One region of the Serinicoccus sp. CNJ-927 genome, then DNA from elsewhere that is predicted to be linked to it. Evidence: riboswitches for the same ligand, from Rfam matches in the RefSeq annotation. Region 1 holds a riboswitch; the other holds the start of a gene.
What was found. Region 1 has a riboswitch for thiamine pyrophosphate ahead of BJF86_RS08185 (ABC transporter permease). Riboswitches for the same ligand answer to the same signal wherever they lie in the genome.
Positions count from the first base shown of each region.

Region 2: another riboswitch for thiamine pyrophosphate. It lies ahead of thiM (hydroxyethylthiazole kinase); the one in region 1 lies ahead of BJF86_RS08185 (ABC transporter permease).

Region 1 is NZ_MKKF01000022.1:151,640-163,143, reverse strand. Features, by position in the region: gene BJF86_RS08195 (O-succinylhomoserine sulfhydrylase) at 1-3, opposite strand, end outside; partial or broken gene BJF86_RS08190 (ABC transporter ATP-binding protein) at 142-1,130, opposite strand; gene BJF86_RS08185 (ABC transporter permease) at 1,130-2,821, opposite strand; TPP riboswitch at 2,811-2,915, opposite strand; gene BJF86_RS08180 (glycosyltransferase) at 3,098-4,228, shown strand; gene BJF86_RS08175 (glycosyltransferase) at 4,225-5,352, shown strand; gene BJF86_RS08170 (galactosyltransferase-related protein) at 5,337-6,188, shown strand; gene BJF86_RS17935 (hypothetical protein) at 6,193-6,708, shown strand; gene BJF86_RS18165 (hypothetical protein) at 6,991-7,311, shown strand; gene BJF86_RS08160 (WcbI family polysaccharide biosynthesis putative acetyltransferase) at 7,308-8,228, shown strand; gene BJF86_RS08155 (glycosyltransferase) at 8,216-10,504, shown strand; gene BJF86_RS08150 (HAD-IIB family hydrolase) at 10,594-11,397, opposite strand; gene BJF86_RS08145 (thiamine ABC transporter substrate binding subunit) at 11,394-11,504, opposite strand, start outside.
Region 2 is NZ_MKKF01000052.1:56,870-68,373, reverse strand. Features, by position in the region: partial or broken gene BJF86_RS19935 (thiaminase II) at 1-247, shown strand, start outside; gene BJF86_RS19415 (hypothetical protein) at 325-636, shown strand; gene thiD (bifunctional hydroxymethylpyrimidine kinase/phosphomethylpyrimidine kinase) at 718-1,581, opposite strand; gene thiE (thiamine phosphate synthase) at 1,578-2,231, opposite strand; gene thiM (hydroxyethylthiazole kinase) at 2,228-3,031, opposite strand; TPP riboswitch at 3,019-3,113, opposite strand; gene BJF86_RS16420 (FAD-dependent monooxygenase) at 3,249-4,424, opposite strand; gene BJF86_RS17750 (TetR/AcrR family transcriptional regulator) at 4,421-4,996, opposite strand; gene BJF86_RS16410 (ABC transporter ATP-binding protein) at 5,121-6,926, shown strand; gene BJF86_RS18060 (glycosyltransferase) at 6,923-8,377, shown strand; gene BJF86_RS16400 (glycosyltransferase) at 8,407-9,519, shown strand; gene BJF86_RS16395 (PstS family phosphate ABC transporter substrate-binding protein) at 9,579-10,583, opposite strand; gene BJF86_RS16390 (hypothetical protein) at 10,580-10,972, opposite strand; gene BJF86_RS16385 (Na/Pi symporter) at 11,046-11,504, opposite strand, start outside.

The sequences.
Region 1 (11,504 bases):
CATGGGGCACCAATCTAGGGCCTGACACCCGCGGTTCCGGCATCGGCATACCTCCTTGCGGTATGCAGGTCCTTCCGCCCGAAGCGCGCGTCACGCAGCAACGCGGCAGGTTCCGCACAGATGCGCCGCCTCGACCGCAGATCAGTCGGGGAGCGGGGCGACGCCGCGGCGATCCACCGCGAGCCTGACGGTGTCGCCGACCTGCGGCCCGAGGTCGGCGGAGAGGGCCTCGCAACGACCGAGCCCCTCGACGTCGACGGTGAGGTGCACGGCGTCGGAGACGGTGGTGGACCGGCGGACCGTGCCGGAGAGCGTGCCCCGCGGGTCGACCCGCAGCGCGCTGCGGCGCAGGGCCACCGGCCCGGACGCCCGGTCGGGTGGGAGGTGCTGGCGCAGGACGGCTGCGGCGGGGCCCTCGAGGATCGTGTCGTAGCCGATGAAGGCCGCGACCTCGCGGGAGGCCGGCGTGTGCCAGACCTCGGTGGAGGCACCCTCCTGGGCGATCCGGCCCTGCAGCATGACGGCCATCCGGTCGGCCACGGAGAAGGCCTCGTCGTGGTCGTGCGTGACGAGGATCGCGGTGGTGCCGGTCGAGACGAGGATCTCCCGCAGGTCCCCGGCGAGCCGGTCCCGCAGCGCCCGGTCCAGCGAGCTGAGCGGCTCGTCGAGCAGCAGCAGCTCGGGGTCGGCGGCCAGCGACCGGGCGAGCGCGACGCGCTGCTGCTCGCCGCCGGAGAGGGTGGCGGGGCGGCGGTCGGCATACCCGGGCAGCCCGACGAGATCGAGCAGCTCGGCGACCCGGGCGGCCCGCGCGCCGCGCCCGACCCCGCGCAACCGCAGCGGGTAGCCGATGTTGTCCCCCACGCTCGCCTGGGCGAAGAGCTGCCCGTCCTGGAACATCAGGCGAAGCCACGCTCGTGCGTGGGCACGCCGGCGAGGTCGGTGCCGCGCCAGCGGATGGTGCCGGCGGAGGGTTGCTCCAGCCCGGCGACCGCCCGCAGCAGCGTGGACTTGCCGCAGCCCGACGGCCCGAGGACCGCGAGGACGTCACCCCGCGCCACCTGCAGCGACACGTGGTCGACGGCGGTGGCCCCGGGGAAGGTCACGGTGAGATCGGTGAGCTCGAGCATCAGAACGCCCCTACCGAGCCGACCCGCAGCCGCTCGACCACGCCCATGACGACGACGGTCACCAGCGCGAGCAGCACGCTGGCGGCGAGCGCCATCCCGAGGTGGTCGGCGCCGGGCCGGGAGATGAGCTGGTAGATGACGACGGGCACGGTAGGCCGGTCCGGTCGGGCGAGGAAGCTGGTCGCGCCGAACTCCCCCAGCGAGACGGCGAAGGCGAAGCCGGTCGCCGCGAGCAGCGGGCGGGCCAGCACGGGCGCTTCGGCGGTCCACGCCGCTCGCCACGGCCCGGCGCCGAGCGTCGCGGCCGCCTCGCGCTGGCGCGGGTCGACCGAGCGCAGCACCGGGGCCAGGGTCCGCACGACGAGCGGCAGCGCCACCATGGCCTGCGCGATCGGCACGAGGATCGGGGAGGTGCGCAGGTCCAGCGGCGGACGGTCCAGGGTGATGAGGAAACCGAAGCCGACGGTCACCGCGGAGATCCCGAGCGGCAGCATGAAGACCCCGTCCAGGACCGACACGGTGCGCGCCCACCCCGGCCGACGTGGCCGACGGGAGACGATGACCGCGACGACGAGCCCGAGGATCATCGCGAGCACGGTGGCGTCGACCGCGGTGCGCAGCGAGTTGGCCATCGCCTCGGTCACGCTGACCCGCAGGGCGTTCGTCGCCTCCGGGTCGGTCAGCGCACGGTAGTGGGCCAGGCCCCACCCCTGCCCCACCCGCAGCGACCGGGCGACGAGCGTGCCGACCGGCAGCAGCACGAAGCCGACGACCAGGGCGGTCACCGCCAGGGCGGGTGTGTCGTCGCGCCGGGGGCGGCGCGCGGAGGCCCGGACGTCGACCCGGCGCAGCGCCTGCTCGCGGGTGCTCCGGGCGCGGGCGGCCACGGCGAGCATCGCCACGACGGCGACGAGCTGGAGGACCGACAGGACGGCCGCGCCCTGCAGGTCGAGGAACTGCACGGTCAGCAGGTAGATCTCGGTCTCGATGGTGCCGTAGCGCAGCCCGCCGAGGGTGAGCACGACTCCGAAGGCGGTGGAGCAGAAGAGGAAGACGAGGGTGCCGGCCGAGATGACGCCGGGCGCGAGCGCGGGGAGGGTGACGGTGCGCCATACCTGCCAGGGCGTCGCGCCCAGGGTCGCGGCGGACTCCTCGGCGCGCCGGTCCATCCCCTCCCAGAGCCCGCCGACGGTCCGCACGACGACGGCGAGGTTGAAGAAGACGAAGGCGAGCAGGATCGGCACCCACGTGCCGTCCAGCCCGAGGCCGCCCAGCGGCCCGCCGTCGGAGAGCAGCGAGCGGAACATCACGCCGACCACGACCGTCGGCAGCACGAACGGCATGACGACCACGGCGCGCAGCAACGTCCGGCCGGGGAAGCGCAGCCGGTAGAGGACGAAGGCGACCGGGATCCCGAGCAGCAGGGTGACGACGGTGCCGGCCAGCGAGCTGACGAAGGTGAAGGTCAGGACGCGCAGGGTGCGGGCACGACCAAGCACCTCCGGGACCGCGCTGAGGTCGAGCCGGCCCTCCGGCCACAGCCCCCGCGCGAGCATCCCGCCCACCGGCAGCGCGAAGAAGACCGTGAGGAACGCCAGCGGGATCACCGCGGCCAGCCCGAGGGCGATGCCCGGGCCGCTGAGGTATGCCGACGGCCCGCGTCGCGCTCGGGGCGCGGCAGGCTGGTCCACGTCGACTCCCTTCGCCGGTGCTAGCCGGAGCAGGTGCTCTAAGGGTCTGCGGGCCGTGCCGCACTCTCAGCTCGAGGCTCCCCTGTCGGTCGCCCGAAGCCTACAGGGCAGGCCGGGCCCGGGGTGCCCAGGGTCGGGGTCCACCCGGACGATCCGGCGCGCGGGAGGCGACCGGCCGACCTAGGGTGTCGCTGGTGCGCCGCGCGGGACCCGCCGGGCGCCGTCCGGGTCGACCCCTCGTCCCGCCCGCGCCGTAACCGTTAAGGAGGACCACCGGTGCACGTCGTCGTCGTCGCCCACACGCGCCACCCCATCTCCCAACCCTTCGCGGGCGGGCTGGAGTCGGTGACGTGGCACCTGGCCCGCGGCCTGGTGGCGCGCGGTCACCGGGTGAGCGTCTTCGCCGACCGGCACAGCGATCCCATCCCCGGCGTGGACTACCTGTGGCCGGACCGGCTCGAGCTGTCCGAGGCGGCCCGGCGGGACGTGTCGATGCCGGAGGAGGGCTGGATGGAGCGTCATCACGCCTATCTCCAGCTCATGCTGCACCTGGCGCGGCGCACCGATGTCGACCTGGTCCACACGCACGCACTGCACCACCTTCCGGCGGCGATGGCGCCGACCCTGGGCGTGCCCACCGTGCTGACGCTGCACACACCGCCCACGCCCTGGCTGGAGTCGGCCATCGCCATCGCCGGCACCGCTCCCCGCCGCGACCGCCTGCACGTCACCGCGGTGAGCCGGTGGACGGCGGCGGCCTGGCGCCACGTCACTCCGGCCCGCGTGGTGCGCAACGGGGTGGACGTGCGGGAGTGGACACCAGGGCCGGGGGGCCCGGGCCTGGTGTGGTCCGGCCGCATCGTCCCGGAGAAGGCGCCGCACCTGGCGGCCCGGATCGCCCGCCGCGCGGGCCTGCCGTTGACCATCGCCGGTCCGGTCAGCGACGAGGACTACGCCCGGGAGATGCTGTGGCCCTGGTGCGGGCGGGACGGCGGGGTGAGCTATGCCGGGCACCTCCCGACGGCCGAGCTGGCCCGCCTCGTCGGCCGCAGCGCGGCCCTGCTCGTGACGCCCGCCTGGGACGAGCCCTTCGGGCTGGTCGCCGCCGAGGCGCTCGCCTGCGGCACCCCCGTGCTGGGCTTCGCCCGGGGCGGGCTGCCCGAGGTGGTCGGACCCGGCGTGGGTCGGCTGGTCCCCCCGGCGGACGACGCGACCCTCGTGGAGCAGGCCGCGGCGCTGGTCCCTGACGTGGTGCGGCTCCCCCGCGCCAGGGCCCGGGCGCACGCGGTCGCCCACCACTCGATGGACCGCATGGTCGAGGACTACCTCGGCGTCTACGACGACGTGCTCGCGGCCGCACCACCCCGCCCCCTGGGTGCGGCGGTCGGCCCGGCGGCCGCGCGGTGATCGGCTACTACCTGCACCACGTCGGGCAGGGACACCGGCGCCGCGGCACGGCGGTGGCGCGGTTGCTGCGGACCGAGGTGGTCGGGCTGGGCTCGGGTGGGCCGCCCGCGGGCTGGCCCGGTGACTGGGTCGAGCTGGAGCGCGACGACCAGCCCCCGGTGGACCCGCGACTCTCGCAGCCGGAGGCCGGGGGTGCCCTGCACTGGGTGCCGCTGCACCATCCCGGTCTGGCCAGGCGTCACCATCAGGTCGCCCGGTGGCTGGACCGCGCCCGTCCTGACCTCGTCGTGGTCGACGTGTCGGTGGAGATCGCCGTGCTCGTGCGGCTGTGCGGCGTGCCGGTCGTGCTGGGCGGTATGCCCGGGGACCGCGAGGACCAGCCGCACCGCCTCGCGCGATCCCTCGCCGAGGCCGTCCTGGCGCCGTGGCCGCCGGGCGCTCACGGGGACGGCGCTGCGAGCGGGCCGGCGCCCAGGACGTGGGAGGTCGGGGGCATCAGCGCCCTCGCGGTCGCCGGTGGCGCGCCCGGTGAGGGCTCGGCGCGGCCAGGGACCGGGCAGGGCGAGCCGGGTGCGCTCCCCGCCGGGAGCGGGCAGGGTGCCACGGGCGCGGTCGATCCGGGGCGGGGCCCGCTGGGCGCGGTCGATCCGAGACGGGGCGGGGTCCTGGTCGTCTGGGGCTCGGGCGGCGCCGGACCCGATGAGCACGACCTCGAGGCGGCACGGGCCAGCACCGGCCGGCGCTGGCTGGTCCGGGGCGGTGACCACCCGCCCTCCCCCGACCTCCTCGCGGAGATGCGGGCCGCCGAGGTCGTCGTGTGCCACGCCGGGCAGGGTGCGGTGGCCGATGTCGCGCTGGCAGGGCGCCCCGCCGTCGTCCTCGCCCAACCCCGGCCGCACGGCGAGCAGGAGGCCACGGCGCGCGCGCTGGAGCGCCGCGGCCTGGCCGCGACCGCCTCCGGGTGGCCGGCCGCCGAGGCCTGGCCCGGTCTGCTCGACCGCGCGCTGGCGACCGGTGGCGAGGGGTGGTCGGCCTGGGGGTCGCAGCAGGGCGCCGCCCGCGCGGCGCAATGCCTCGACGAGGCCGCCGCCCGGCTGCAGGAGCAGCGGTGCTGGCCGTCCTGACCCTCGCCCACGGCCGTCACGACCACCTGCGGGCCCAGGTGGCCGGGCTGGCGGCCGGGGTGCGCCGACCGGACCTGCACGTGGTGGTCGCGATGGACGACCCTGCCGTGGCGCAGGTCGCCCACCGGGCGTGGCGGGCGGCCGGCGACCCTGTCCCGGTGCTGGTGGAGCCGCTCGCGGCCGACCCGCTCGGCCTGCCCCTCGCCGCGGCGCGCAACGCCGCCGCCCGGGTGGCCACCGCCGCGGGCGCCGACCGGCTCGTCTTCCTCGACGTCGACTGCATACCCGGCCCCACCACGCTGACCACGTATGCCCGCCACCTCCACCCGAGCCCCTCCCGCCCGTCCCCGGCGGTGCTGGGCGCCGACGTGGCCTACCTGCCGCCCCGGCAGCCCGGGTGCGGCGGCTGGGAGCACCAGCTGCACCGGCTCGCCGAGGTCGGCGTGCACCGTCCCGACCGGGTGCGACCGGCACCCGGGGAGACCCGGGCCGAGCCGGACCTCACGAGGTTCTGGTCGCTGAGCTTCGCCCTCACCGCCGCCGACTTCGCCCGCACCGGAGGCTTCTGCCCGCTCTTCGTCGGCTACGGCGGCGAGGACACCGACTTCGCCCAGGTCGTCGGCTCCCTCGGGGGCAGCCTCACCTGGGTGGGGGCGCGACGGCATACCACCAGCACCACCCCACCCGGACGCCGCCGGTCGACCATGTCGAGGCGGTGGTGCGCAACGCCGGCGTCTTCGCCGACCGGTGGGGGTGGTGGCCGATGCTGGGGTGGCTGGAGCAGCTGCGCGAGCGCGGTCTCGCGGCTCCCGACGGCGACGGGCGATGGCAGGTGACCCGGTGACCATCCGGGTCCGGCAGATCCCGGCCGGGCACGCCTACGTCGCCGCCCTCCTGCCCGTCCGCCCCGACCCCCGCACCGAGCCCGCCGTGGTGCACCTGCCGGACCCGCCGGTGCCCGGCGCACCTCCCGGCCAGTGGTGGCCGCACCCCGCCCTCGACCCGGCCTGGTTGCGGGAGCACGCCGGCGAGCAGGACCTGGTGCACGTCCACTTCGGGCTGGAGGGCCAGGACACCGCCCGGCTCCGGACCTGGCTGGAGATGCTGCGCGAGCAGCGCCTGCCGCTGGTGCACACCGTCCACGACCTGGACCACCCCCAGCTGCGGGACCAGCGGCGGCACCGCGAGCACCTGGAGCTGCTCGTCGAGCACGCCGCCGGGCTGCTCACCCTCACCGAGGGGCCGCCGAGGTGGTGCAGCGGACCCTGGGGCGACGACCGCTCGTCGTGCCGCACCCGCACGTCGCCCCGCTGCCCCTGGTCGGCCGGCCCCGGCCGGCCCGGTCCGGGCCGCTGACGGTCGGGCTGCACCTGAAGTCGCTGCGCGCCAACCTGGCCCCGCTGCGCTCGCTGCCCGCCCTGGCCGCCGCGGTGCGGGAGGTCGACTCCGTGCTCCCGTCGGCGCCCGGCTCGAGGTGCGCGCCCACCCCGAGGTGCTGGACCCGGACCGGCCCGGTCACGACCGCCGGGTGGTGGGGCTGCTCACCGAGCTGGGTGGGCCGGCCTGGGGGGTCGTCGACGTCCGGGTCGCCCGCGGCTGCCGGACGACCAGCTCTGGGACTACCTGCGCGGTCTGGACGTGTCCGTGCTGCCCTATGCCTGGGCCACCCACTCCGGCTGGGTCGAGGCCTGCCGCGACCTGGGGACCTGGGTGCTGGCGCCCGAGGTCGGGCACCTGCGCGAGCAGGGGGGCGTGCTGTCGTGGGGTCCGGCGTCCCGGCCGCCGGACCCGGGCCGGCTGGCCCAGCTGCTGCTGCGCGCCGCGGGGTCCCCGCCGCCCCGCGTGGACCGGGAGGAGCGGGTGAGACAGCGGGACGCAGGTGCCGCGTTGCATACTGCGGTGTATGCGGCGGTGCTCTCGGGCCGCCGGGTCGATGCGGAGACGGAGGGCGTGCCGTGAGCGATGAGGGCCGACGCCGGCACTACGGCGTCTTCTACGGGATCGACCCCCTGCCCGACGAGGGACTGCCCCTCCTGGCGGTCCACGGCAACTGCCAGGCGGAGGCGCTGCGCGTGGCGGTGGGCACCTCGGGCCGGGTCAGCGGGGTCCGGCTGCCCCCGGTGCACGAGCTGGTGGAGTCCGACCTGCCGCACCTGTGGCGCCTCCTCGAGCGGCTCGACGTGCTGGTGGCCCAGCCGGTCGGCGCGGACTACCACGGTATGCCGCTGGGCACCGCACAGGTGGCCACGCGGCTGCCGGAGGGGGCCCGGGTGGTCCGGGTCGCCAACTACTTCTCCGAGGCGCTCTACCCCGAGCAGGTGCTGGTCCGGCACGAGGACGAGGAGGTGGTCGACCCGCCGGTCGTGCCCTACCACGACGTGCGCAGGCTGGGTCTGGCTGCCGGCTGGAGCGGCCCGGCCACGCTCCCCGCCGAGGCGGTGCGGCAGGTCGCGGCGGACTCCGGCGCCGAGCTCCGCCGGCGCGAGCAGGCGGAGGGCACGCTGCCGGTGAGCGACCTGGTCGCCGAGGCCGGGGCACGGGCCGGGTGGACGGTCGACCACCCCGGCAACGAGGTGCTCCTCGGGCTGGCCCAGCGCGTCGTGGACGACATCGGAGGAGACACACCCCGCGCCCGGGTCTCGGACCCGGGCCGGGTGCTGCTGTCCTCGGTGCGCACCCCGCTGCGCGCCGAGGTGCTGCAGGCCCTGGGGCTGCCGGGTGAGCCACGCGAGCACTGGCTGGTGGACGGCGAGGAGGTCACGGACGAGGAGGTGGCGCAGGCGCACCTGGAGTTCTACGCCCGGCATCCGCGCGTCGTCGAGGTCGGCCTGGCCAAGAAGGGTGCCCGCCTCGCGGCGCTGGGATGGCGCCCCTGACCCTGGCCCACCTCGTGCCCGGCCCGGCCGAGCACGGCGTGGTGCGGCACGGGGTGACGCTGCACCCGCACCTGGGCGATGCCGAGCTGCTGCGGCCCGGCACGCTGGAGGACCTGCCCGAGGGTGCGCTGGCCGGCAGGACGGTGCTGGCCCAGGTGACCGACCGGCTGCTGGCGAGGCAGCCCGCCGGGGCTCTCCCCGCGTGGCGCCGTGCCTGCGCCGGCGCGGCACGGGTCACGGTCGTGCTGCACGACCTGCCGCAGGCCAGCGACGGGCGGTGGCGCTCCGACCGGGTGCGGCTCTATGCCGCGCTCGCCGCCGGGACCGACGCGGTCGTCGTGGCCAGCGAGCACGAGCGGCTGCTGCTGCGCGCCGCCGTCCGGCACGCCCGGGGCGGCCTGGTGGCCGACGCCGTGGACCGCCGCACCCACGTGGTCCCGCTGCCGGTCGACCCGCTGCCGGGCGCGGTCACGCCGGACCGCCCTCCGGTCGAGCCGCGGGCAGGCGGACCGCGCAGCGTGGTGACCCTGGGCTACCTCTATCCGGGCAAGGGCCTGGAGCAGGTGATCGACGCGACGGCGGCCGCGGCGCGGGAGCCGGCGCTCCGGCACGTGCCGGTGGTCGGACGCAACCTGGGGCGGGCATCCCGCGGCCACGAGGACCTTCCCGACCTGCTGGCGGACCGCGCCCGGCGGGCGGGGGTGTCCTGGTCGACGACCGGGTGGGTGGCGGACGAGGCGCTGCCCGGCCTGCTGGCCGCGGCGACGGTGCCGGTGGCCGGGCACCAGCACGTGTCCGCCTCCGGGTCCATCGCCACCTGGCTGGCGGCGGGCAGGCGACCCCTGGTGCTCCGCTCGCGCTACACCAGCGAGCTGGCGCACCGGCTGCCGGGCGCGGTGCAGCTCGTCGAGCCGGGAGGGCTGGCGCGGGCGGTGACCACGGCGCTGCTCGACCCCGACCTCACCTGGCTGGGCGAGGGGGTCACCCTGGGTCCGTCCTCGCCGGAGGCGGCGCGGGCGGTGCGGGAGGTGGCCGACCGTCCCGCGTGCACGGTGGTCGTCCCCTACTACCGCGACCAGCCGATGCTCGATCTCGTCCTGGCCCGGCTGGACGCCCAGCGCGGGGTCCTCGGGGGGCTGGAGGTGGTGGTCGCCGACGACGGCTCCCCCACCGAGCCGGTCATCGGCCCGATGCGGCTGCCGGTCACCGTCGTCCGGCAGCCGGACCTCGGCTTCCGCCTGGCCGCCGCACGCAACCTCGGTGCCTCCCGGGCGCAGGGCCGGGTGATCGTCTTCCTCGACGGCGACACCGCGCCGGAGGACGACTACGTGGCGACGCTGCAGCGCGCCTGCCTGGAGGGCCCGACCCTCGCGGTGGGGCGTCGGCGGCACGCCCGGCTCGGCGGCGCCGGGACGGACCAGGACTGGCCGCCGTCGGCGTGCCTGACCGAGCCCGGGTGGCTGCGTGAGGGGTATGCCGCGACCCGCGACCTCCGGGATGCCGACGACACCTCATTCCGCTACGTGATCGGGGCGGTCAGCGCGATCTCCCGGGACGTCTTCGAGGCGGTGGGCGGCTACGACGAGACGCTGACCGGCTACGGCGGGGAGGACTGGGACCTGGCCTGGCGGGCCTGGCTCACCGGGGCGCGGCTGCGCCACCAGCCGGCTGCCCTCGCCTGGCACGACGGTCCCGACCTGGCGGGGCGACACGAGGGCGACGCCGCGGGGATCGCGCGGCTGAAGAACGCCGAGACCGCCGCGCTGGCCGAGCGCATACCCCACCCGCTCGTCCGTGGTCGTGGGTGGCACCACACCCAGCCCGACGTCGTCGCCGTCCTGGGACCGGGGTGCGCCTCGTGGTCCCCCGGCCAGGTCGTCGTCGTCGTGGAGGCGCTGCTGCGGCTGGGCGACCTCGGGGTCTGGGTGCCGCACCCGGCCCCGGTGCCGCCGGACCCCCGGGTGCACCGAGGGGACCCACCCGGACGGGTGCTCGCCCGCTGCCGCGCCGTGGTGGAGGTGACCCGCCCCGAGGCGGTGCTGCGGCTGCCCTGGCCGCCCGGTCCGGCGCACCTCACGCTCGACGCGCCCCCCGGGGCGGATCTCGACGACGCCGGGGACAGCCGGGACAGCGGGGTGTGGGTGCGCTCGACCCGGCGCGAGGGTGAGGCCCGGTGGGAGGGGGCACCGGCGCCCACCCTCGGCCTCCCCGGCCGCTGGGTGGAGCCGGTGCCCGCCGACGTGGTCGTCGAGCACTGGCGGCAGCGGCACCCCTGAGCGTGGCGGGCTCGGATCGCCCGGTGCCGGGGGCGTGCTCGGGGCGTGCCGGCGCCGGGGGCCGTGCCGGTGAGCAGCGACCCGCACGGTCAGGCGCGGCCGGGCGCCGTCCCACGCAGCCGCTGCAGGAGCTCGCGCAGCACCTGCACGGTCTCGTGGTGGTCGGCGACGGGCCGGGCCTGGACCCCGAGCCGCAGCACGGGGTAGTCGTTGCCCAGCGGGTCCAGCCGGTCGCCGACGAAGAGCACCTCGCGAGGGTCGGCGCCGACCTCGCGGGCGAAGCGACCGACGCCGTAGGCCTTGTCGACCCCACGCTCGGTGAGGTCGACCGAGGTCGAGCCCCCGACGCGGACCTCGAGGTCGGGCAGCCGCTGCGCCAGGTGACGGGCGAGCAGGCCGCGGCGGGCGCCGTCGGGGTCCCACGCCTGCTTGTCGGCGATGGCGGCCTGCTGCCCCAGCGCCGAGAAGGTCACCTGCGACCCCCTGTCCTCGATGCGTGCCCCTGTCACGCGGTCCTCGGGCTCCCACAACCCGAGCTCGCGCGCCGTCTCCTCCACGACGTGCACGGCCCGACGCCGCCGGGCGGGGTCCAGCTCACGGCTCTCGACCAGGACCCAGTCCGCCGCCCCGGCGGCGCGACGGTAGTACCTCGTCCCACAGGTCGGCATGAGGTGCAGACCGCCCCAGCCGGTGGCCGGGGTCGGCAGCCGGGCCAGCAGCTGCTCGCGGAACTGCTCGAAGCTGCCGCCGGAGATCACGCAGACCGGCACCACCGCGGTCAGCTCGCTGAGCGCGGTGGCGGTGACCTCGGGGACGGGCGACTTGGAGGGGGCGAGGGTGTCGTCGAGGTCGAAGGCCACGGCCCGTACGGCCGGCGACCCCGAGCCGCTCACCCGGTGGCGATGTCGGCCCACTCCCGCAGCCAGGTCTCTCGCTCGGCCTCGATCTGCCCGGGGGCGACCACGATCGGGTCCTCGGCGACCTGCGCCCACTGGGCCCA
Region 2 (11,504 bases), on a different contig from region 1:
CGACCATCCCTACCTGCGCTCGCTCGCCGACGGCGGCGCCAGCCGGGAGAGTGTGCTGCACTACGTGGCTCAGGACCACGCATACCTCACCGCCTTCATGCGCGGCTATGGGCAGGGCATCGCGCTGAGCCCCGACCGGGAGTGGGTGGCTTGGTTCCGTGACCAGATCACCTTCCTGCTTGAGGATGAGACACATCCCCACCATGTGCTGTGCGCGGCCTTCGACGTCGACTACGCGTCCGTCACCGCCGCCCGGATGGCGCCGACCGCCCAGGCCTACATCAACCACATGATGCTGGCCGGGCGTGACAGCTGGGGGTGCTCATGGCGGCGCTCGCACCCTGCCCGTGGACCTACATCTGGGCAGCCCAGCGGCAGCAGGCGGAGGCTCCCGTGGCGGCGGACAACCCGTTCCGGGGGTGGTGGGAGTTCTACGCCGACGCGGGGGAGATCCTGCAGGACTTCACCGACCGCATGGACCGGCTCGCCGAAGAGGCCGGCCCGGCTGAGCGGGCGAGGATGGCCCAGGCATTCGAGGACAGCTGCCACCTCGAGATCAGATTCTGGCAGATGGCCTGGACCCAGGAGACCTGGGAGGACTCGCTGAGCCTCGGGCGGGCGGTCGCTCTGACCTGACCGGCGCTCATCGGGGAGGGACGCGCCGACTGGCCGCCGCATACCGTGCGGCCGGTTGGCGCATACCGTGCGGCCGGTCCGTCAGGGGTGGTGGTGCTGTCGCCAGGCGTGGTGCACGGGGCCGGGGCCGTGGCCGATGGCGAGGTCCCGGCCGTGCTCCAGCGCGCCGGTGAGCCAGTCCTTGGCGTCGGTCACGGCCTCGATCCAGGTGTCGCGCACGGGGACCAGCGCGGTGATCGCCGAGGAGAGGGTGCAGCCGGTCCCGTGGGTGTGGGGGGTGTCGACGCGCGGGGTGCGCAGCTCGGTCAGGCCGTCGGCGTCGGCCCAGACGTCCACCGCGTCGCCGCCGAGGTCGGCCGCGTCGCTGTCGAGGTCGACCGCGCCGTGCGCCTGCTCAGCACCAAGGTGGCCGCCCTTGAGCAGGACCCGCTCGGCACCGAGGCCGCGCAGCGCGAGCGCCTGGTCGCGCATCGTCGCCACGTCACCCGCCTGGGCCTCCGGGTCGAGGCCGAGGAGCACGGCCGCCTCGGGGAGGTTCGGGGTGATCGCGGCCACGTGCGGCAGCATCGAGCGCACCTCCTCGATCGCGTCCTCGTCGAGCAGACGGGAGCCCGCGGTCGAGACCATGACCGGGTCGAGCACCACGCGCGGCAACGAACCCGACCGGCACAGGTCGCCCACGGTGCGCGCCACCTCCGCGGTGCCGAGCATGCCGATCTTGGTCGCAGCGACGTCCAGGTCCGCCACCAGGGTCTCCACCTGCTCCCGCACGAAGGCGGCCGGCACGGGGAGCACCCCGGTCACGCCCTGCGTGCTCTGCGCGGTGAGCGAGGTCAGGACCGCGCAGCCGTAGGCCCCCAGCGCCGCGAAGGTCTTGAGGTCGGCCTGGATGCCCGCGCCACCGGAGGGGTCCGACCCGGCCACGGTCAGCACGATCGTCGTCATCGCGCGGCTCCCACCTGGTCTGCCAGGTCGCGGGCAGCCACCTGCGGGTCGTCGGCCGAGCAGATCCCGCTGACCACCGCCAACCCGTCCACCCCGGTCGCCAGGACCGCCGCGGCCCGGGCGGCGTCGATGCCGCCGATGGCCACGGACGGCAGCGTCGCGGCGGCCACCAGCTCGGCGAGGCCGTCGACCCCGACCGGCGTGGCGTGGTCGACCTTGCTGGGCGTCGCCCACACCGGTCCCAGCCCGAGGTAGTCCACCGTGCCCGCCGGCAGCTCGGCGGCGGCCCGCACCTGCTCCGCGGACGTGCACGACAGCCCGAGGTATGCCGTGTCGCCGAGCATCGCGCGCGCCGCCTCGGGAGCGAGGTCGGACTGGCCGACGTGGGCACCGTCGGCGCCGATGCGCTCCGCGAGGTGGACGCGGTCGTTGACGATGAGGGGGGCGGCAGACCTCGCGCCGTCGAGCGCGCGGCGGGCGAGCAGCCCGAGCGCGACGAACTCCTCGTCCGAGGCGTCCGGGTCGCGCAGCTGGACCACCGTCGCGCCACCCGCCACGGCGGCCCGGATGGTCGTGGAGAGGCCGTGGCGCCGCGTCATACCCGTGTCGGTCACGAGGTAGAGGCTGAGGTCGAGCGGGGCGCGGCTCATGCCAGCCGCACCCGCTCAGCCAGCGTGTCCGCCTCGAGCACGGCGAGTTCGTCCAGCAGCGCCACCGCGAAGCTCCCCGGCCCGGCCGACGCGGCGGCGGCACCGTCCGCGGCCACCGTCAGCGCTGCCGTGGCGGTCGTCGCCGCGAGCAGCGGGTCTGGCTCGACCGCCGCCGCGGCCGCCATGAGGGCGCCGAGCGCGCAGCCGACCCCGGTGACCCGGGTCATGAGTGCGTCACCGTTGTGCACCTCGACCGAGCGGGTGCCGTCGGTGAGCCGGTCCACCGGCCCGCTGACGGCCACCGCGCACCCGTGGCTCCGCGCCAGGGACCGGGCCGTCTCGACGCTGTCGTCCGTGCTGTGCGTGGCGTCGACCCCGCGGCCTCCGGCCCCGCCGCCGAGCGCCAGGATCTCCGAGGCGTTGCCCCGGATGATCGCCGGGGCGGCGGTCTCGAGCAGCTCGCGGGCGAGGCTCGTGCGCCAGGCCAGCCCGGCGGCGACCGGGTCGAGCACCCACGGGGTGGCGACCTCGCGCGCGCCCCGGACGGCGGCGCGCATCGCCTGCGACGTGTCGTCGTAGGGCGTCCCCAGGTTCACCAGCACCCCGCCGGCCACCCGGGCGAAGTCACCGGCCTCGTGCGGGTTGTCGACCATCGCCGGCGCGGCGCCCGCGGCGAGCAGCACGTTGGCGGTGAACGGCGCGACCACGATGTTGGTGAGGCACTGGGTCAGCGGGCTCTGGGTCCGCACCTCCGCCCAGCAGGCGGCGAGGCGGTCGGGGGAGACGGGCGTCTGGCTCATGACGATCCCTTCGCTAGTACGAGCTAGATCAGGTTCGACGGGTGTGATCTCAGCCGCACGTGCGGCACCCCGCGTCGCCCTCGACCCTAGCGCAGAGGTATGCCGAGACCCGCCCGGGGCGGACCCGTCCCGGGCCATCTCGCCTGTCGCCGCCGTCGCGGCCCCGTTCGCGTCGCGGCACCCGCTCGCGTCGCGACCCCCGCTCGCGCCGGGTTCGTCAGTGCGTGGGTGCCCCGCCGATGCTGCGCGCCACCAGTCGGGCGACGAGGGGCAGCCGGGTCGCCCGCACCACCAGCCGACGCAGCACAAGGGCGCTCCGGCCCGTGGGGACGAAGCTGGAGGCGCCCTGGCGAGCACGGTCCTGCACGGGCTCGACCTGCGCGCGCCAGCGCGTCTCGTAGCGGTCGAGCGCCTGGGTCAGGGTGACTGCGGTCACGGGCCGGGTCAGGGTCGCCAGCTCCTGCCCGAGCGCGTGCGCACCGGCGATGGCCAGCGAGGCCCCCTGACCGGCGATGAGCGACACGGCGTGCGCGGCATCACCCATGAGCAGCACCCGCCCGTGCCGCCACCGCGGAGCGATGGCCTGGGCCACCACGTCGACGAAGACGTCGTCCTCCGGCACGCGCGCGATCAGTGCCTCTGCCGCGGGACCGGCCCCGACGAGCTGTTCGCGCAACCAGTCGACGCGGTCCGCGGGCAGCTCGGTGCCCCTGGCCAGCGTGAAGGTGGACACCAGCTCGTCGTCCATGGCGTAGGTGCCCACCTGGCGACCGATCGTGTCGCTCATCTCCACCGTCAGGCCGAGCCGCTCGGAGACCTCGGGTGCCTCGGTGCTGAAGGCGCCGGTGAGGAATCCGAGGTGGCGGACCGCGGCATCGGGGAAGAGCTGCGCCCGGGTGGGTGAGTGCAGTCCCTCGCAGATGAGCACCAGGTCGGCGTCGAGCTCGGTGCCGTCGTCCAACCGGACCCGCGCCACATCCTCCTGGTCCCTGAGGTCCGCCATCTCCGCGACGTCCGCGACGGTGCGCCCGAAGTGCACCCGGGCCCCCTCGGGGAGGGTGGAGCGCAGCGCCTCCTCGAGGCCGCCGCGGGTGATCGACAGGAAGCGACCACCCTGCAGCTCGGCGAAGGCCGCCAACGGCAGCTCGCCGCTCGAGCGGCCGGTGGCCTGCACGAAGCGGGCCGCGCGATAGACGCGGCCGCGGGCGCTGATCGCGTCGAGTACGCCGAGCTCCTCGGCGGCGGCATACCCGGGCCCGAACAGATCCAGGGTGTAGCCCTCGGTGCGCGGCCCGGGCGCCACCTCGACGAGGTCGACCTGCCAGCCCAGCGACGTCAGCGCGTGTGCCACGGCGAGCCCGCTGATGCCCGCTCCACTGACCACAGCTCTCATCGGGAGTCCTTCCTGGTGAGCTCGACGAGGTGTGCCATGGCCTCGGCCACGGGGAAGTCCGGGTCCACGCTCCGGTGGAGCACGAGGCCCTCGATCCCGGCGACCAGGGCCGCGGCCCGGCTCCGCGCCGCAGCAGGCGGGTGTCCGACGTCGCGCAGCCGCTCCTCGAGGAGCGCGCGCAGCTCCCGGACGATCTGTCTGACCAATCCGGCGACCTCCGGGTCGCGGACAGCGGCGAGATAGGTCTCGGCGACCAGCATCGACGAGGGGTCACGGGTGAAGTCGGGGGAGTCGACCGTCGCGCCGTAGGCCAGCAGCCCCGGCTCCAGATCGGGGAGGGCGGCGGCGAAGGACGCCAGAGACAGCCGCAGCGAGGCGGTGGCGGCGTGCCGGCGCAGCTCCTCGGCCGAGGAGAAGTGGTAATGCACGACTCCGGGCCGCACCTGGGCCCGCTCCGCGACCGAGCGCACGCTGACCCGGCCCCAGCCCTCCTCGGCGATGAGGGCCGCGGCCGCCTCGAGCAGGGCCTCCCGGGTGCGCTCGCCCCGGGCAGCTCGTCCGTCAGCGGTCATGTCGCGAGCGTACCAAAAATTGGACGAACGACCAAATAGATCACCGGGGCGCCACGGGCCATCGGAAGCGGGCTGCGGTGCGGTGCCCCGGCGACAGCCCAGGTCACGGCTACGCTGGACGGCGATGCTCGCTCTGTGGCGCACCGTCCGCCAGCTCCTGACGGTCCTGCCCCCCGGCACCAGCCGCTTCATCATCGGCTTCGCGGTGCTGCAGAGCCTGCTCGCCGTCCTCGACGTCGCGGCCCTCGGCCTGCTCGCGGTCGTGCTCACCCCCATGCTCACCCAGCGCAGCGCGACGCTCCCGGTCCTGGGCATCGAGCTGTCCGAGCCGGTCGAGTTCGGGATCGTGCTGCTCGTCGTCGGCGGACTGATCATCACCAAGTCGGTCTTCGCGATCCTGCTGCAGTGGTGGGCGACGCGGCGGTTCGCGCGCTTTGAGCAGGCCCTCGGTGCCCAGCTGCTGGAGACCACCTTCCGTGCACCGTGGGCCGAGCGGCTGCGCCGCAACTCCACCGACCTGGTCCGCTCCACCGACGTCGGGGTCGGGGCGACGGTGGCCGGGGTCATCATCCCGTTCTGCCAGCTCTCGGGTGAGGTCTTCACCTTCCTCGCCGTGCTCGTGGTGCTCCTCGTGGCCCAGCCGGTGCTCGCGACGGCCACGATCCTCTACTTCGGCCTCGTGGCCTTCGCGCTCTACCGCGTCGTGCTGCGGCGGGCGGTGCAGGCCGGCAAGGACAACCGCAACTACTCCGCCCGCGCGGTGCGCCTCGTGACCGAGATGGTGCACTCGCTCAAGGAGGTCACGCTCCGGGACAAGTCGCAGGAGGTCGCCACCGTCGTGCTCCGGGCCCGGCGCCGCGCCTCGCAGGCGCGAGCCAACCAGACCTTCCTCGGTGCCGTCCCGCGCTACGTCCTCGAGTCAGCGCTCATCGGCGGTCTGGTGCTGGGCGGCGCGATCGGGTGGCTGCAGGACGGGGTGCCCGGCGCGTTCACCGCCATCGCGCTCTTCGGGGTGGCCGGCTTCCGGCTCGTGCCCTCGCTGACCCGCTTCCAGACGATCATGGGGCAGACGGCTGCCAACATCCCGTTCGCGACCCAGGTCCTGGAGGAGATCGACCGTGGCCGCCGGTATGCCGAGGCGGACCGGACGGGAGGCAACGCGCCGCTGCCGGACGACGCGCGCACGTTGCGCCTGGACGGCGTGACGTTCAGCTATCCGGACGCCGCGGAGGCGGCCGTGCGCGACGTCTCCCTCACCCTGCGGTTCGGCGAGACCCTCGCGCTCGTCGGGGCGTCCGGCTCGGGCAAGTCGACCCTCGTCGACCTCGTCCTCGGCCTGCTGCAGCCGGACTCCGGGCAGATCCTCGTCGACGAGCAGCCGCTGCCGGACGTCCTCAAGGCCTGGCGGTCCCGCGTGGGCTACGTGCCGCAGGACGTCGCGCTCTTCGACGCCTCGGTCGCGCGCAACGTCGCGCTCTCCTGGGACGACGACGGCATCGACGAGGACCGCGTCCGCCGCGCCCTGGAGCGGGCGCAGCTGCTGGAGGTCGTCGAGGCCCGGCCCGACGGCATCCACGCGCCCGTGGGGGAGCGCGGGCTGGCCCTGTCCGGGGGGCAGCGCCAACGGCTCGGGGTCGCGCGCGCCCTCTACACCGACCCGCTCGTGCTCGTCATGGACGAGGCCACCTCGGCGCTCGACACCTCCACCGAGCGGGCGGTGACCTCGGCCATCCGCGAGCTGCACGGCCAGGTGTCCGTCATCGTCGTAGCGCACCGGCTGGCGACCATCCGGCACAGCGAGCAGGTCTGCTTCATGGACCGCGCCGAGCTGGTCGCCACCGGCACCTTCGACGAGGTCGTCGCGCAGGCTCCCGACTTCGCCGTGCAGGCGGCGCTCGCCGGCCTCGCGGACGAGAGGAAGGACTCGTGAGCCCCCAAGGACCCCGTCTGCCATCGGTCGAGGGCCGGGCTCCGCGCGTCGCGCTGCTCGTCTACAACGACGCCCACGCCGACTCCCGCGTCATCAAGACCGCCGAGAGCCTGCGGGCTGCCGGTGCGCAGGTCCGGATCTTCGCCGTCGCGCGGGCCGGCTATCCCGAGGGCCCGGGGGTCGTGGGCGACGCGATCGAGGTATGCCGTGCCCGCGAGTTCGCGCTCGCGCGCCAGGCCCCCTGGCTGCTCGATCTGGCGCGCCGGGTGACCGGCCGTCAGCCCCCCGAGCCGGTGCCTGAGCCACCCGCGTCGCTGCCGAAGGCGCCAGGGACGCCCGCGCCCACCGACCACGCACCCGACGACCACGCACCCGACGCCTCGGCCCCCGCGACGGGCGAGCGGCATACCCCCGCCGCCCCTGGCGCCGCGCCGTCGGAGCCGCCGCAGCCGCCGCTGCCCGAGCCCCTCTTCGACCTCTGGCTGCGCACCTGGCGGACCGCCAGCCTCGGGCTCTACTGGTGGGACGCCGCCCGCGACGCGGTCGACTTCGACCCCGACGTGGTCCACGCCAACGACGGCAACACCCTCGCCCCCTCCTGGTGGATCGCGCAGCGCACCGGGGCGCGCCTCGTCTACGACGCCCACGAGCTGTGGCGGCACCGCAACGTGCGCCAGGACCGGCCGGTCGCGCCGCACGTCGAGGCCCTGATCGAGTCGACGGTCCTCCGACAGGCGGCCGGTGTCATCACCGTCAGCCCGTCGATCGTCGCCTGGCTGCAGGAGACCTACGACCTGCCGGAGACGCCCACCCTGGTGCGCAACGTGCCGCGCCCGGCCGTGGGCGGGGCACCGGGCCGCGAGCAGGGCCGGCTGCGCGCGCTGGCCGGGCTCGGCCCGGAGCAGCAGGTCATCGCCTACGGCGGCCGGATCACCACCTCCCGCGGCATCGAGGAGACGCTGGAGGCGATGACCCACCTGGGCGAGCAGGTGCACCTGGTGCTGCTGGGCTACGGCGAGGTGGGCTATCTCGCCGCGCTGCGCCGCCGGATCACCGACCTCGGGCTCGAGGCTCGGGTGCACTTCGTGGGAGCGGTCGCCCCGCCCGAGGTCTCGACGGCGCTGGCCGACGCGGATGTCTCGGTCGTCTACGTCCGCCCCATCTGCCTGAGCTACCGCTACAGCCTGCCCAACAAGCTTTTCGAGTCGATCCACGCGGGCATCCCGGTCGTGGCCGCCGATTTGCCGGACACCGCCGAGCTGGTGCGCGAGCTGGGCGTCGGCGAGATCTTCTCCGCGCAGAGCCCGGCCGACCTGGCGGCCACGATCGAGCAGGTGCTGGCCGACCCGACGCCGTATGCCGCGGCCGCCCGGGCCGCGGCGCACGGTCTCACCTGGACCGCCGAGGAGGAGCGACTGCTCGGGCTCTACGCGCGGGTGCTGCGCGGATGAGTCGGGATCCGCGGCCCCGGCTGCTCGTCATGGCATGGAGTCCGCTGCGATCCGACGCGCGGGTCCTGCGCCAGATCCGGCTCTTCGCCGACCGCTACGCCGTGACCACGATCGGCTACGGCGAGGCGCCGGACGGCGTCGTCGAGCACCTGCGCCTGCCCGACCACGTGGTCCACTGGCACAAGGACCGCCGGCTCCTCGCGTTGCGGCGGTTCGAGACGGCATACCGCGGCGCGCCGGTGACCGTCGCGGCGGCCGAGTTGCTCGCCGACCAGGCGAAGTTCGACGTCGTGCTCGCCAACGACGCCGACACCCTGCCGCTCGCGCTCGAGCTGGCGCCCTACGGCGGGGTGCACCTGGATCTGCACGAGTACGCGTCCCGCCAGAGCGAGGAGTCGTGGCGCTGGCGGCTCTTCGTCGCGCCGTACTACCGCTGGTTGCTGCGTCGCCACGGGCGCGAGGCCGACTCGGCGAGCACGGTGGGGCGCTGGCTGGCGCGGGAGTACCGTCGCGAGTTCGGCCTCACCTGCGCGGTGGTGCCCAACGCCGCGCCGTATGCCGACCGCACGCCGACACCGGTCGGCGCACCGCTGCGGCTGGTGCACTCCGGGCTCGCGCGTCGGGGCCGCAGCCTGCACGTCATGGTCGACGCGGTGCGCTCCTGCCAGCGCGACGTCACCCTCGACCTCTACCTCATGCCCAACGACCCGACCTATCTGGAGCAGCTGCGGGCCTCGTGCGCCGACCTGCCGCAGATCCGCTTCCACGACCCGGTGCCGCCGGAGCAGCTGGGCGACGCGCTCGCCGCTGCTGACCTGGGCGTCTTCGTGCTGCCGCCGGTCAACTTCAACTACAGGTTCACCCTGCCCAACAAGTTCTTCGACTTCGTCCAGGCACGGTTGGGGATCATCATCGGGCCGAGCCCGGAGATGGCCGATCTGGTGCGGCACCACCGGCTGGGGGTGGTGCTCGACGATTTCACCGGCGAGGCGCTCGCCGCCGCGCTCGACGCGCTGAGCGACGCGCAGGTCGCGGACTTCAAGGCGGCCTCAGACGCGGCCGCGCGGGAGCTCTCCGCGCAGGAGCAGGTCCGCGGCTGGGTGCGGGCGATCGACACGCTCGCGGCGCGCGTCGGGGGGTAGCGCGACACGCCAGGGACGACCGGCGGCGGCCCAGGAGCGCCGGCCGGGTGGTGTGCGGATCAGCCCTCGAGAGCCGCGGCGAGGGCCGTGGCGTCGACCGGCTGCCCGTCGAAGGCCGATCCCGTGGTCCGCGCCTCCCACCTCTGCTCGGCGAGATCCGCGACCTCGTCGGAGAGCGGGTAGAAGTAGACGAGCGGCAGCACCTGGTCCAGACGCTCCAGGTAGTAGTCCACGAACTCGCCGACCTCCGCGTCCTGCTCCAGCGCGGAGGTGGAGACGTAGAGGAACAGCGGTCGGGTGAACGGGGCGTAGTCTCCGGACTGGGCGTTCTCCAGCGTCGGGGCGACGCCGTCGATGCTGACGTTGGTGATCTGGTCGCGCTGCTCCCCGTCGGCGGCGAGGTAGTTGCCGACGCCGAGGAAGGCCAACGCCTGCGGGTCGTCGGCGACCCAGCCGGTCAGCTCGGCCATGTCGTCGGTGGCCTCGTAGTCGTCGCGGATCGCGCCCGCCTCACCGCTCGTGCGATACGTGAAGTAGTCGAAGGTGCCGGACCCCTCCGGGCGACCGTAGAGCCCGATCTCCTGCTCCGGCCAGTCGTCGCGCACGTCGCGCCACGTGCGGACCTGCGAGTCCGGCTCCCAGATGGCCCGGAGCTCCTCCGTCGTGAGGTCGGTCGCGAAGGTGTTGTCCTCGTGCCGGATGACGGTCAGCGCGTCCAGGGCGATCGGCACCTCGACGAAGTCGACTCCCTCGTCCTCGCAGGCCGCGATCTGCTCGGTGGTGATCGCGGTCGACGCGTCGTTGATCGCCGTCTCACCCGCGCAGAAACGGTCGAAGCCGTCACCGGTGCCCTCCGCGGCGACCTGGATCTCGAAGCGCCCCAGGTCGGCCATCTCCTCAGTGATGGGCGCCACGGTGGAGGAACCGGACACCTGGATGGTGCCGTCGGCGGGCGTGGCAGCGCCGCCGTCACCGCTGCAGGCCGCCAGAGAGGCCAGCAGCACGGCCCCAGCCGCCGCGAGTGTCGAGCTGCGCCAGTGGGGGTATGTCGTGCCGCGGCTCATCGGGTCGGGTCCTCATCCGTCATGGACCCCTCGGGCTCCGGTGCCTGCGGGCCAGGGGCGGAACCCGGCGTGACGTCGGTCGCCGTCGCGCTGCTGCGGTCGGCGCCCCAGCCGAGCTCGCGCAGCGCCTCCTCGAGGAAGGCTCTCACCTCGTCCCAGCGGATCCGGCTGTTGCGCAGGTGCTCCTCGAGCCGGTCGACCTCGAGGTGCTGCAGGGTGTGCAGGCCTTCCTCCTCCCGACGGGCACGGTAGGCCGCGAGCTCGGCGCGCAGGCGGCCGGCCGTCTCCTCGGCCTCGACCAGCATCGCCTCCAGCTCGCGGCCGAGGGCGTCGCTGTCTCGGGGGGTGGATCCGTCGGTGGCGGGCTGCGGGCTGGGGTCGGCGGTCATGGGTCCCTCCGTCGGGTGGGCGGGGCGGTCGGTGGTCGGCGTGCGCCGCGCGGCGGGCGCGACGCCGGGTCGGTCAGAAGACCCAGGTGGTGAGGGCGATGAGGAGCAGCGGGAGCACCAGGAAGACGCCGAAGGTCCAGACGACGGCATACATCTTGCGCTCTGCGGAGCGGTCGGCGAGGATCGTCGCCCCGATCCGTGGCAGCGGGCGCAGGAAGGGGAGCCCGAAGATGATGAGCGTCGCCAGCACGTTGAAGAGCAGGTGCACGAAGCTCGCCTGCAGCGCCTTCTCGCCCTCGATGCCGGTGAAGGCGAAGGCCGCGATGAGGGCGGTGATGGTCGTGCCGATGTTGGCGCCGATCGTGAAGGGATAGATCTGCTTCAGCGAGAACGCGCCGGACCCGGCGAGAGGGACCGCTAGGCTCGTCGTGGTCGACGACGACTGGACCATCATCGTGACCACCGCCCCCGAGGCGATGCCAGTGACGGGGCCCCGGCCGATCGCGGCGTGGAGCACCTCCTTGGCCCGGCC